Prochlorococcus marinus XMU1408: one gene and its partner. The protein of the gene in region 1 interacts with the protein of each later gene in a pairwise test. Links are inferred from orthologs where the notes say so. Each region holds a gene or a part of one and is shown on either strand. Other genes may lie near its edges.

Region 1 (7,266 bases):
ACTTATTTCTACATCATTACGAGTATATTGATTAGAAACTAATGATCTAAGGCACAATCGTAAATTAATACTTTGACCAACTTTAAACTTTACAGAAGCCTTTAAATATTCGCTTGGAATTCCTAAGCCATAAATACAACTAATTGAAGCTACCACTATTACATCATCTCGTTCAAACAAAGATCTAGTTGCGGAGTGGCGTAACATATCAATTTCTTCATTAATTGAAGATGTCTTAGCTATGTATGTATCACTAACTGGAACATAGGCTTCAGGCTGATAATAATCATAATAAGAAATAAAGTATTCAACCGCATTATCAGGAAAAAATTCTCTTAACTCATTACATAATTGAGCTGCAAGTGTTTTATTATGAGCTAAAACTAATGAAGGCCTCCCAGTTTGAGCAATTAAATTAGCTATCGTAAAGGTCTTACCAGTACCAGTTGCGCCTAAAAGTGTTTGAAACTTTTCACCATCATTTATACCTCTAACAAGACCTTTAATAGCATCAGGTTGATCACCTTTTGGTACATATGGAGCTTGGAGTTTATATTCAGGCATATTCTTAATAAATGATCAAAAAAGATAAATTTATTGATTTCATATTCGCGAAATTTGCAATCAAAAAAGTTCTAACTCACGTTATAAAATTCATTTATTAATCGTGGAAGCGAATTCAAAGGAATTTAAAGCCTGACGTAGACTTTTTACAGTAGCAATCATTGCTAATTGACTATTCAATTTATTAACAGCTGAGCCGATACCGACACCAGAAGCTCCTACTGATATAGCCATTGGGACAGTAACTTCAGAGAGTCCAGACGCACAAATCACAGGCACATCACTATGATTACTGTTCAAAGCAGCTGTGATAGCAAAAGTGGCTGCCAACGTAGGTGATGCTTTTTCTATTAAACCTAAAGTTCCAGGACTGATTGGATGAGAACTCGTCCCTCCCTCTGTCTGAACCAAGTCGACCCCTTTATCAACTAAATCTAACGCTAATTGAGCTTGACTATCTAAAGGCAAAACATGTGGAACAGTAACTGACAAAACAACTTCAGGTAAAAGTCGTCGAGATTCCACTGCTAAAGACAACACCTCTTCAGCCGAGAAAAAACGCCCATCTGGATAAAAAGAATCAAAATTCCCAATCTCAATAATTGATGCTCCTGCTTTAACAGCTTCAGGAAAAAGTTTTGGTTCCACCGAACTTACACAAACAGGAAGATTAGAAGCTTCCACTGCTAACTCTACTAATTCTGGCTCACAAGCAATATCTAATAAATCCGCACCTCCAAGACCTGCAGCTTTTGAAATTCGAAATACTGACTCTGGATTAAAATTACTCAAACCAGAAATTACTTTCAATAAAGATCTATGTTGAATACTCTTTTGAAGTGAAACGGGCAAAGTCTGCAAAAGTGTCATAAAAACATCAACTATTAATCTGATTGTGACACTGACTCAGCAAAAGAACTAACAAAATGCTAATAGAGCTCTGAAACCAAAGCAAATGTCACAATCTGACCCAAATCAAAGGTCTTGGAGCAAATGGCATATGCGTTTGCACAAAAGGCTCAAACAAAATAAATCTCTGCTTCCAAGTAACTCAACTCTTCTTTTAGCTGTATCTGGGGGACAAGATTCAATGGCCCTTCTGAAATTAATTACTGATTTAAAAAAGCTATATAACTGGCAAATCGAAATATGGCATGGCGATCACCAATGGCATAGAAAATCTGAAAAAATAGAAAACGAGCTAAAACTTTGGTGTCTTAATAAGCAAATATCATTTCACTCTAATCAAGCAAATAAAGAAGAAGCAAGTAATGAAGAGAAAGCTAGAAACTGGAGATATCAAAACCTAATAATGAAAGCCAAATTATTATCATCAGAAAATATAAATTTTCCTTGTCAAAGAATATTAACAGGGCATACCGCTACTGATCGTGCAGAAACAATCATTATGAATCTAGCTAGAGGAAGTGATCTGATTGGTCTAAGTACACTTAAAGAACAAAGAGTTTTAGATAAAAATCTCAATTTAGCTAGGCCTTTTCTAATATTTAACAGAAGAGAAACTCTCGAAATTTGTAAGGAGTTTAATTTACCAATTTGGATTGATCCTTCAAACACAAATATAAATTTAACAAGAAATAGAATTAGAAATGAAATTTTACCAATTTTAAATTCAATATATAAAGGCGCAGATTCAAGAATTGCATATGTAGCTAATAGACTTGAAAGTTATAGCGAAGACCAACAATCATTTGCAAAAATAGCAATAGAATTTTGCAAGGGAGAGCATATAAATTCGCTATCACGAAAAAAACTAATAGATTTCACAAACTCAATTAGAAAAATAATCCTTTCTAATTGGTTGAAAATGTTAGGAGTTAAAAGAATAACAGCTCTACAAATCGAAGAAATAAATAACAAGATATCTCGAAACAAGCCACCTGGAACTATCCATCTTCATGGAGACTTCCTTGTAAGTTGGGACAAAGAAAATATTAATGTATCAAACAAGACTAATTAATAATAATTGTGCCTATTAGCTAATTGCTGATCTACGTCGTCTTGTTCTTCCAGATGGCATTTCTTCAGAATTAGATTCGCTATTGGATTTTTGTTCCGTTGGTGAACTTGTCTCTTTATTTGCTACCGATGCATTTGTTGACTTAGAAGCTGTATCAGCAATTTTCTTAACTGCTGATCGTGACTCTGACTGTTGATCAAGTTGTGGTTTATATGCACGAGTTCCGCCAGGAGCAGGTTGAACAAGGCAAAGTATTAATGGCTCAGCTTGAACCTCTCTTCTCAATCTTCGAGATAGTCCTGATTCAACTTCTCTTTGCAAACCAATCCAATCGACCTCAACTGACTTGCCTCCTGTCTTAAGAACAAGCTGTTTCCATCGATTTTCTAAAACCCAATTAATTTCTCTTTCAGTCCAATTAACCATTGTTTTAGCATCAACATTAGTTATGACTCCACGAAGATTCACCCTTGGTGGTGCAACCATTACGCCATCAGTACTAATCGGAGTGAGAACCGTGATAACTCCATCATCAGCAAGTTGCTGCCGCTCTTTTAGTACACGAGTATCGACAACACCTGTTCTAGAAGAATCTAGTAATTCAACTCCTGATTTAACTGGCGAACCTTGAACGAGAGAATCAGGTCTTAATTCAGCAACGTCCCCATTTTCCATGACTAATACGTTTTCCGGATGAACTCCCATCGATACAGCCGTTTTTCCATGAAGAACTTGCATTCTGTACTCACCATGCACTGGAATAAAGAATTTAGGTCTAGTTAATCCAAGCATCCATTTTTGATCTTCTTGACAGCCATGACCTGAAACATGGATACCCTTATCTTTTCCATAGATAACTTTTGCACCCAGTTTTATTAATTTATCAATCGTATGCATTACAGAAATAGTATTTCCAGGAATAGGACTAGCGGAAAAAATGACTGTATCACTGGTTTTTAACTGAACATGTTGATGCTCACCTCTGGCGATACGACTCAATGCAGCCATTGATTCTCCCTGGCTGCCTGTCATCAATAAAAAAGTCTCTCTATCGGGCAAATCTCTTATCTGTTTAATTGGAAAAAATAAATCATCAGGGAAGCGCATATATCCAAGTTCTCTTGCTTTACCAACCACATTCAACATTGAACGACCTAGCAAGCCAACTTTTCTACCATTTTTCATGGCTAACTCTAAAAGCATTGCTACACGATGAGTAGAACTAGCAAAAGTAGTCACCATTACTCTTCCCTCAGCAGTAGCTATATATCTATCTAAATTTGGAAAAACAGAATATTCAGAAGGCGTGAATCCTGTAACTTCTGAGTTAGTTGAATCAGATAGAAGGCAAAGAACACCTTGATCACCATAGTGTGCCATCCTTGCTAGATCTGAAGGCTGACCATCAGGCGGCGTATGGTCAAACTTGAAATCTCCTGTAAAAAATACTACCCCCACTGGAGTAGTTACGGCAAAGGAATAACTATCTGAAATTGAATGTGTATTTCGTACAAATTCAACTGAGAAATGTTGCCCAACTTTGATAACTTCTCTAGGTCCACATACTTGTATGGTTGTTCTATCAGCAACACCTGCTTCCTCCATTTTCCCTCTAAGCATAGACATTGCTAAGGGAGGACCATAAATAATAGGAATATTAAAGTTCTTTAAATGATGAGAAATACCTCCAATATGATCTTCATGCCCATGAGTTACTACCAAGCCTCTTATTCGGCTTTGATTTTCACGTAAATAAGTAGTGTCAGGCATGACTACATTGACACCATGCATGCCATCAGTCGGGAAAGCCAGACCCGCATCAAGAATCATGATGTCGTCACCATATTCAAAAACGCAAGTATTTTTGCCAATTTCTCCTAGGCCGCCTAAAGGAATAATCCTCAAACAAGGAGATTTTGATTGAGCATTTTTTGAACTTTGAGAATTCATTGAACTTGATGTCATGGAAATTTATGTAAAAAACTTGGTTGTTACTTAAATGAAAGTAAGGTGGTCTCGAATACAAGAGAATCGATCAGATCAACCTCATAGAAGAAAGTATCTTCAAGAGTTCTTCTTTCATTTCGCTGTTTAAAGAGACTAGAGGACTTCGAGGAGGTCCAACAGACCAACCGATTAATTGAAGTGCCGTTTTAATAGGTATTGGATTAGTTGTTGCAAAAAGGGATTTGAAAAGAGGTTGTAATTTCTCGTGCAAATAAAGTGCCTCAGCGTATTTGCCCTCTAAAAAACTCTCTATAATTTTTTTCAAACTAGGACCAACTAAATGACTTGCAACACTAACAACACCTACTGCTCCTACTGAAAGCATTGGCAAAAGCAAAGCATCATCACCGCTATAAATAGCTAAACCTTCTCCACAATAGTTTCTTAATTGAGTCACTTCCTCTGTTGTTCCGCTTGCAGCTTTAAAACTGACTACATTACTGCAATCCATAAGCTTACTTACAATACTAGGCGATATCGAACACCCTGTCCTCCCAGGAATGTTATAGAGCATCAAAGGTAACTTTGGAGCTGCATTTGCAATTGAGCGAAAATGAACTTCTAATCCTTCTTGAGGTGGTTTGTTGTAGTAAGGAACAACCACTAAAGCACCATCAGCGCCTGAATTAGCTGCTTCCTTTGTAGCTTCGATTGCCTCAGAAGTCGAATTACTTCCTGTCCCAGCCAAAACTTTAGCTCTTGAGCCTAAAGAATTTCGCACTGTTTCAAGCATCTTTTGTTGTTCTTGCCAAGTTAAAGTCGGAGACTCTCCGGTAGTTCCGCATACAACGATGCCATCTGAACCTTGATCTACTAAATAATTAGCCAAATCAGCAGCCAGACCGTAATCTACCCGCCCCGTTTCATCAAAGGGAGTAACCATTGCAGTTAATATCCTTCCAAAAGGTGCAGGAGACAATAAAGCTGACTTACTCATGGTTTTTTGGTAATAGAAGTTCAGCAATTTGAACTGCATTGAGCGCTGCGCCTTTGCGGATTTGATCTCCACACAACCATAGTTCCAAAGCATTTGGGTTACTTATATCCTGCCTTATTCGACCTACAGATATAGGGTCCCTACCAGTTACATCTAGTGGCATAGGAAAACGATTGTTTTCAAAATCCTCAAGTATTTCAACTCCAGGTGCAGATTCCAAAATTTCATAAGCCTCTTTTATCGGAAAAGGCTGAGTAAATTCAATATTTACCGCTTCAGAATGGGCTCTAAAAACTGGAACTCTTACACATGTTGCAGTCAATGAAAGCGAAGGATCACCAAGGATTTTTCGAGTTTCATTAACCATTTTCATTTCTTCCTCGCAATAATTATTTGATTGCAAAGGTGAATTATGCAAAAAAAGATTATATGCCAAAGAATATGGAAGAACTTTACTTTTTGGAGTTAATCCATCTAAAACTTCTTGACTTAATTTTTTTAATTCTTCCATTGCCATTGCACCAGCCCCACTTGCAGATTGATAAGTTGAGACAACAATCCGCTTAATAGGAATTCGCCTTGTCAATGGAGCAAGAACCAAAGCTAATAAAATAGTTGTGCAATTAGGATTAGCAATTAACCCTTTATGCTTACTTAAATCGTCAGGGTTGACTTCAGGAACAATCAAAGGAACATCATTTTCCATTCGAAATGCACTTGAATTGTCAATCATCAAAGCTCCCGAGCTGAGAATTGCATCTTTCCACTTACGAGATATAGAACTGCCAGCTGAAGCTAAAATTAAATCTACATTCTTAAAACTCTCTTGAGTTGTTTCTTCAACTTTCAACTCAGTGCCACAAAAATTCTGAATCTCTCCTGCTGAACGATGCGATGCTAGTAAAGTTAATTTATCAATAGGAAAAGATCTCTCTTCAAGCAAAGCTAATAATTCTTTACCCACAGCTCCACTCGATCCAAGGATCGCAACTGTGAGAGGTCTCTCTGGTAGAAGAAATTGTGGGTCCAAACTTGATAAAGAAATTAAAAAGGGTTAACAAAAAAATTTTTCTTATTGGAAAAATCAACAAATAACAAATTTTTCGATGCTTTTTAGGCCACAATAGCTTTGGAAGTGAACTAACGCTTTCTTACGCTAACCAAATTTGAGAATTCCGTTTCAATGAGTGCTGCAAAATTAAAAGTAAAAACCAGTTCAAAACCTAATAGCAGAATTGCTGTAGAGGTAGAGGTTCCCGCAGATCGATGCCAAAATAGTTACAACGAAGCTTTAAGCAAACTCAGCAGATCCATCTCAATCCCTGGGTTTCGAAAAGGTAAAGTCCCAAAAGCAGTGGTGATTCAACAACTGGGAGTCAAAAGAATACAAGCATCCGCATTAGAATCACTTTTACAAACAATATGGACAGAAACATTAGATCAAGAGGGAATTGAACCTTTATGTGAACCAGAACTCGAAGAGGGTTTTGAAACTATGTTGGAAAACTTTAACCCAGAAAAAATTCTTACATTAAAACTTGAAACTGACATATCCCCTATTCCAACTTTAAAAAAATATTCAGGCCTAACTGCAGAAGTAGAGACATTAATATTTGACCCAAAGAAAGTTGATGAACTCATTGAGCAATCCCGCGCTCAACTAGCAACTAAGGTGCCAGTTAGTGATCGTGCCGCAAAAAAAGGAGATATTGCGCTAGTAAGCTTTAAAGGAAGATTCTCAGATGATGGAAGTGAAATTGAAGGTGGAAAAGCAAAT
Region 2 (7,388 bases), on another replicon or contig:
TTCCCGAAGGACCATCCCAAATGACCTTTAAGGAATTTTGAACTCCTCCTAAAAACTGGTTTGTTATCTCTGGAGCTAAATTGGTTAACAGGCTCATTAAACCTGTAAGTAAAAATAGAACTGTTCCGCCAACACAAAATAATAAAGCTATTAACAAATAGAGAAATAGCCAGCCATTGTTCTTTGTATAAGGTAGAAAATATGGCTGAGTAAGCTTTCTTAATTTAATAAGTTGGCTTACTAATCCTTTTTGAGCTTTAGAAATCGATGAGGTCATTTAATTGGATTATTTCAAAATCAATAAAACTTGATTAGCAATAAGGCTAGCGTATTTTTTAGAGTTAAATTTGACACTGTTTGAGAGGAAAACTCATCAAAGTGATTTATTTATATATCTTAGCTAAAACCCAAATATGTTTTTATTACCAAAGGTATTGGAAGTGAAAAAATAAGCTGCATATTAAATGAATGAACTGCAGGAATAGTTTGATCTAATATCCAAATAACTAAAAAAGGGGCATTCAGAATTATTTGCCATTGCCATTTATAAGTTAAAATTGACCATATTTTTTTTAAAATAGATTGCTGCTTATCACTAAGATTTGACCAAAAATCTTGTAAATCTGTACTTACTTTATTAATAATGCCGTTTTTATCTGCAGCTGTTTGAGAATCCATTGAACTTAACTAATTACCTATCTTATAGCGCAAAACTGGGGTGAGATGAGTCAGACACTAAGCCAGTAAGGCAATCGTGCTGATTGATTAGGAATCAATAATAAAAAGTAAATAATCAACCTGGAGGCCAATTTAATTTTCTTCCTCCGATTATGTGAATATGTAGGTGAAATACCGTTTGACCAGCTTCTTCTCCTGTATTGATAACAGTTCTCCAACTTTCAAGACCAGCAGCATTCGCAATTTTTGTTCCTTTAAGTAGTAAGTGACCAAGTAATTCTTGATCTTCTTCTGTTATTTGTTGCAGACTTTGGATAGGTTTTCTGGGAATTAATAAAATATGGGTAGGTGCTTGGGGAGTTATGTCTTTAAAAGCTAAGCATTTTTCATCGCTAAAAACCTCATCACAAGGTAATTCACCACTAATAATTTTATCGAAAATTGTTGTCATTTAATTTGGAGAGAGATAAAGAATTGAATAGGGTTTGATTTTTGTAGTTTTAATTAAAAAGAATTTTTAATTTGTTGCTTTTATGACATCGCTTTGATTGAAATTATTTTCATTTAATTGTTTTTTGAGTTCATTTTCATCAGTGACTCTATCAACAAAGCAGACACCATTTAGGTGATCTATTTCGTGCTGAATACATCGTGCCATTAGACCATCAGCATTCATTTTTTTGGGTCTCCCCATTTCATCTCGATAACTTAATTTGATTGATGAGGGCCTTAAAACATTTAAATATACTCCAGGAATACTTAGACAGCCTTCTTCATAAGTATCTATGGTTGCACTAGATGAAATTATTTCAGGATTTATAAAAACATTTGGAGGAGCATTGGGATCTTCAAAGTTTAAATCAATAACCAAAAGCCTTTTATGTATGCCTACTTGCGGCGCAGCTAAACCAATTCCTTTGGCTGAATACATAGTTATAAGCATATCTTTAACTAACTTTCGAATTGAGTCATCAACTTTGACGATACGATTCGCAGGGGTTCTTAAAGCTTCGTTGCCAAGCTGAAATACCTTCAAAGGGGGGTTTGTGACAGGTTCTTTAGAAACTGATATTGAAGGCTTCTTTTTTTCTGCATTTTTTGCAAGTTGAGCAAAACTGCCAGCCAAAGGAGTCTCAAAACAACAACTTTTATACTGTACTTTGTTTTAAGTTAAGTGAGTGAATTAATCATTGACTCTCAACATCAAGGATGAATCAAAAAATGACAATCTTGGATGCTGAAAAAGTTTATGGCGAAGCTCCAATAGTTAAAGAGCCTCGGATAATAGGAGATTGGGTTTTATGGTTAGAACAAAGACCAAACGAAAAGGGAAGAACTACTGCTTTAATTAGACCTTGGAGAGAAAAAGATTCATTACCTCAAGAGTTAACACCTTATCCGATAGATTTAAGGACAAAAATTCATGGTTATGGTGGAGCCCCATTAACGGTTGCTTTAAATGATTCAGTTCTGATATTAACTTGGATTGATAATTACGATAATTGCTTGTGGATGAGAACTTGGCTTTGCGAAAAATACGATGAGAAATCTTCTTCTTCTTTTAAATTAATACCAAAAATAGAATCAATTTGTCTTTCGAAAAAGGACACATCTTTTCTAGCAGGTGGTGTAATTGACTTAGAAAAAAATATTTGGATTGGATTGCTGGAAGAGAAAGGAGAAGATTATATAGTTTCTTTTTCTCTAGAAAAAACTTATCAAAATCCAAAAAAACTATATTCTTCTAAAGGTTTTTTAGGTTATCTTGCACTGAATTCGAAAGATCGAAAATTGGCATGGATTGAATGGCAAAAAACTTCAATGCCCTGGGATTCAAATGAATTAAAACTAGCTAGATTACAAGAAGATGGGAATTTTATAAAAATAATAACTATTAATAGTGAATATTTGAAATTTAAGGGACAAATATCATTTTTTAATCCTGTGTGGTCGGATAAAGGTGAACTCTACGTAGCTGAAGACACCACGGGATGGTGGAATATCACGCAAATTAAAACTGACACAAATAATACAGCTATTACTATTAATCAAAAAAAATGGACTATTCGAGCTGAAATCGCTTTTCCTCAATGGGTTCTCGGTATGTCGAGTTTTTCATGTGCGGGGGATGATGTTGTTGTCTCTTTTGCTCAGGAAGGAATTTGGACTTTAGCTTTATTTCAAAAAAATAGTTCAATAGTAATTATTGATCAGCCTTTTAATGAGTTTTCAGGACTTCATTCACATCAGAATCGACTAGTTGCAATTGCAAGTAGTCCATTAATTGGTGAAGGGATTTTTGAAATAGATTTATTGGATTACAGCTGGGATCATACTCCTGCCTCTTCATTGAGCTTGGATCCAAAGCAAATAAGTATTGGTGAATCTTTTTGGTTTAGCGGAGCGAATGAAGAAGATGTCCATGCTTGGTATTATCCACCTCTTAATAGCCCAACAAAACCACCTCCATTATTGGTTAAAAGTCATAGCGGACCAACAGGTATGGCTAATTGTGGACTGGATCTGGAGGTGCAATTTTGGACTTCTAGGGGTTGGGCGGTTGTCGATGTTAATTATGGAGGCTCTTCAGGTTTTGGTAGGGAATATAGAGATCGCTTAAAAGGGAATTGGGGTGTCATTGACGTCTTTGATTGTACTAAGGCTGCTCAGGTTTTAATTACTTCTGGAAAGGCAAATAAGGATTGCATAGCAATTATCGGGAGCAGTGCATCGGGATTTACAGCTTTAGGTTGCTTGTCATCCACTAATATTTTCAAAATAGCAGCATGTAAATATCCCGTAACTGATCTTTTAAGTATGGCTAATTCGACACATAGATTTGAAGAATTTTATTTGGATTACTTAATAGGTCATATCGAATCTGATTATGAAAAATATATTAAAAGATCTCCTTGTCAAAATGTTAATAATATCAATGTTCCATTAATATTATTTCATGGATTAAAAGATAAAATTATATCATTTGATCAATCTATTTTAATCAAAGAAGAATTATCAAAAAAAGAAATTCCTGTTGAAATTAATTTATTTAAGAAGGAAGGTCATGGATTTAAAGATGGCAGAATCAAGGTTCAAGTCTTGAAAAAAACTGAAGCTTTTTTTAGAAATAATCTTAATATTTAAGAATTCTTTTTTAAAAAAGAAATTATTGATTGTAATTCTTCAGTTAAGTAGTCAATTTCTGATGTAGTAGAAATAAAACTTAAGCTAGCTCTCGCTGTGCTCTTTATCCCATAGAAGCGATGAAGTGGTTGACAGCAATGATGACCGCTCCTTATACAAATATTACTATTGTCGAGTAATTCAGCAATATCATTAGAGTGAATTTCTTTGAAATAAAATGTGGCTAATGGCCCTCTCTCAGGCTGATTTAATGGACTAGGACCAAGAATTTTTACATCATCAATTTGTTCTAATTTTTCAAAAAGATATCTAGTTAATTCTTTCTCGTAATTATGAATTTCATTTAGTCCTATTGATTGTAAATAATTAAGGGCTTTTCCCATACCTATAGCTTCTCCTATTGCGGGTGTACCTGCTTCAAATTTGTGAGGTAAGTCTGCCCATGTACTTTCATTCTTGAAAACTTCATTAATCATTTCTCCTCCACCTAGGAAAGGTGGTATTTTCTCTAATATTTCTTCTCTGCCCCATAAAAAACCTATACCGGTTGGACCACAAAGTTTATGGGAAGATCCAGCAAGAAAATCAACACCAAGTTTTTTAATATCTACAGGCTTGTGAGCAAGACTTTGGCAAGCATCTAAAAGCACTAAGCTCCCTTTTTGATGCGCAAGATGAGATATCTCTTCAATAGGATTGCAGCAACCTAGAGTATTACTTACATGTACAAGGCTTACTAGTTTAGTTTTATTACTCAATTTCTTTTTAAAATCATCAATATCTAATTCCCCATTCTCATCAATATTGATATAAATGAGCTTGCACTTTTTTTGTTTGGATATTATTTGCCAAGGAACTATATTGCTGTGATGCTCCATTAAACTGATTAATATTTCATCGTTTTCCTGAAGTTCATAATTACCCCATGAATAAGCCACAAGGTTGATAGCTTCTGTTGCATTTCTAGTGAAAATAATTTCTTTTGCATTATTACTGTTAATAAACCTTGCTGTTAACTTTCTAGCATTTTCAAACTCTTCAGTAGCAATTGCACTAAGTTGATGAGCACCCCTGTGAACATTAGCATTTTGATAGCTATAATATTTTTTTAAAGTATCTATTACTTCTTGTGGCTTTTGGCTAGTAGCAGCATGATCAAGATATATTAAATTCTTACGATCTCCATTTATTAGTGGGAAATCTTTTCTACTTTTTTCAGCAATATGATCTATTAAATGTTTCACTTTTTTATTAACTTTTCAAAAAAATTCCATTTTTTAGCACTTTTAGGAAAGTGGGAAATAATTTCATCATAATATCCTTTTAATAATAAAGAATTAGCATGTTCATTATCAATCCCTCTACTAAGTAAATAAAATAATTCTTCATCTTGAAGTTGACTTACAGTTGCTCCATGAGTGCACCTAACATCATCAGCAACTATTTCAAGCTCTGGTTTTGTATCAATTTTTGCGCGTTTAGAAAGTAGTAAATTTCTACTTAGCTGAGCAGCTTCTGTTTTTTGCGCTTTTTGAGGAACTTCTATCGAACCATTGAAGATGCAGTGGGAATTTTCAGAAGCGACAGCTTTTTGTAATTGATCAAGTCTTCCGTTTGGGCCGTCAAATCTAATTAGTGAGTGTGTAGCTATTTGCTCTTTTGATTTAGTTACTTGTAGTCCTTTAATGATTGTTGAAGCTTCACCTTCTCGTTGAATTATTCTTGGTTCGAATCGGGCGTAATCCCAACCATGGTATAAAGAATGGAGAGAATATATACTTTTTTCTGATTGTTCTACTGCTAAAGTGCAAATTGAGCAGGATTCTTTTCCTTCACCCATAGAAATCAACCCATGGGTTAACTCTACGTTAGATTCAATTTTTATTTCGGTTAAATGATTTTGTGCGGAGTTATTATTACCTAAGAAAACTTGTAAGAGATCTAATTTTGCACCTCTCTCTAAAAGTAAAAATACTCTAGTAGAGATAGATTTTTCTTCAATAGATGGTACTACTAGTTCTAACGATCCATTAAAATGATTTTTAACTTTTAAAGCTAAAATATTTGAGCTTGATGCTTGATTAAGAGATACTGAAATATCATTTTTTATATTATTGGATTTAACTATTTTTCCTACATTCTTTTCAATTTCTATATCTGTAAGTGTTTCAATACCATTAGGCAAATTAATATCATTAACTTTATTTTCAATAGAATTAATTACAATTCTTTCTCTATCTTTTTCCTTATCGGGCAAGATGGATTGATCTTTTGATGAGATATCTTTGTGATTATTAATGAGTGGTAAGGATAAAAAACTATTTAATCTCTTGAAGTTGGATAAACGCCATGCTTCATCCTTGTTAGACGGCATACCTTTTTCTAAAAGTTTTCCTCGACCTATGGTTTGTTCTTTTTTTAAATAACCTTGAGTAGGCGGAAGAGAATTAAGCCATTCTCGGCAAATAGCCGATGATTTCATTTTGCCATCTCCCTATTCTTGATATTTTTATCAATGAAGTCATATCCAGACTTTTCAAGATCAATTGCAAGCTCTTTATTGCCAGTTTTTATTATTTTTCCTTCAGCCATAATGTGTACAAAGTCAGGAGTAATTTCATTCAAGAGTCTTTGATAATGCGTGATTAAAATTGTTGCCGAATTTGGTCGCGATAGTCTATTGATCCCAGACGCAACAATTCTTAGAGCATCAATATCAAGCCCTGAGTCAGTTTCATCCAGTATTGATATTGATGGCTCCAGAAGTGCCATTTGCAGAATCTCGTTACGTTTTTTTTCTCCTCCAGAAAAACCTTCATTTACGCTTCTTTCTAGAAAGGCTGGATCCATTTCTACTATTTTCAATCTTTCTTTAACTAGATCTTCGAATTCAAAAGTATCTAATTCACTTTTAAGTAATTCTTTTCTTCTAGAATTAGTGGCAACCCTTAAGAACTCTAAATTACTAACTCCAGGAATTTCTACCGGATATTGAAAACCAAGAAAAATCCCAATTCTTGCTCTTTCTTCAGGAGCTAACTCTAGAATATTCATTCCTTTAAACTGGATGGAGCCTGATAGAACTTTGTAAGATGGATGGCCAGCTATAACTTTTGAAAGTGTACTTTTTCCACTTCCATTGCGACCCATTATTGCGTGAATTTCCCCTTCTTTTACTAATAGATTTACACCATTAAGAATATGTTGATCCTCAACACTGGCATGAAGATCTTCAATAGATAATATTGTTTCTGAAGTTGATAAAATCACTAAATTAGAGGGAAAGTTGTAGTGGGGGAAAGGTATGGTTTGTGTTGTTTTTATCCAACTGAACCCTCCAATTTTAAAGCTAGAAGTTTATCTGCTTCAGATGCAAACTCCATAGGTAATTCATTAAAAACATCACTGCAAAATCCACTAATTAACATTGAAACAGATTCTTCAAAGTCAATTCCTCTGCTTTGCAAGTAAAAAAGTTGATCCTCTGAAATCCTACAAGTACTAGCTTCATGTTCAATATTTGATTGAGGTTGTTGAGATTGAATATATGGATATGTATTCGCACT

Evidence for each region.
Region 2: the proteins of DNJ73_RS09240 (region 1) and def interact in binary tests that used the Escherichia coli proteins (3 or more experiments, as listed by UniProt). The link is inferred for Prochlorococcus marinus XMU1408 from one-to-one orthologs.

Annotation. Positions count from the first base shown.
Region 1 is NZ_QJUE01000007.1:15,304-22,569, forward strand. The notes cover bases 4,501-7,266. They hold DNJ73_RS09240 (aspartate-semialdehyde dehydrogenase), read right to left. Parts: upstream 6,520-7,266; coding sequence 5,482-6,519; downstream 4,501-5,481. Other genes in these bases: DNJ73_RS09230 (ribonuclease J), read right to left, coding at 4,501-4,510; dapA (4-hydroxy-tetrahydrodipicolinate synthase), read right to left, coding at 4,581-5,489; tig (trigger factor), read left to right, coding at 6,673-7,266. In the rest of the region: excinuclease ABC subunit UvrB, read right to left, coding at 1-564; DNJ73_RS09220 (DUF561 domain-containing protein), read right to left, coding at 655-1,434; tRNA lysidine(34) synthetase TilS, read left to right, coding at 1,565-2,545; more of DNJ73_RS09230, read right to left, coding at 2,561-4,500.
Region 2 is NZ_QJUE01000001.1:129,573-136,960, forward strand. What follows is about bases 1-2,888. They hold def (peptide deformylase), read right to left. Parts: upstream 1,805-2,888; coding sequence 1,196-1,804; downstream 1-1,195. Other genes in these bases: DNJ73_RS00635 (ABC transporter ATP-binding protein/permease), read right to left, coding at 1-277; DNJ73_RS00640 (hypothetical protein), read right to left, coding at 397-678; DNJ73_RS00645 (histidine triad nucleotide-binding protein), read right to left, coding at 794-1,129; DNJ73_RS00655 (alpha/beta hydrolase family protein), read left to right, coding at 1,900-2,888. In the rest of the region: more of DNJ73_RS00655, read left to right, coding at 2,889-3,822; DNJ73_RS00660 (aminotransferase class V-fold PLP-dependent enzyme), read right to left, coding at 3,819-5,066; DNJ73_RS00665 (SufD family Fe-S cluster assembly protein), read right to left, coding at 5,063-6,304; Fe-S cluster assembly ATPase SufC, read right to left, coding at 6,301-7,092; Fe-S cluster assembly protein SufB, read right to left, coding at 7,143-7,388. UniProt on the Escherichia coli protein: Removes the formyl group from the N-terminal Met of newly synthesized proteins. Requires at least a dipeptide for an efficient rate of reaction. N-terminal L-methionine is a prerequisite for activity but the enzyme has broad specificity at other positions.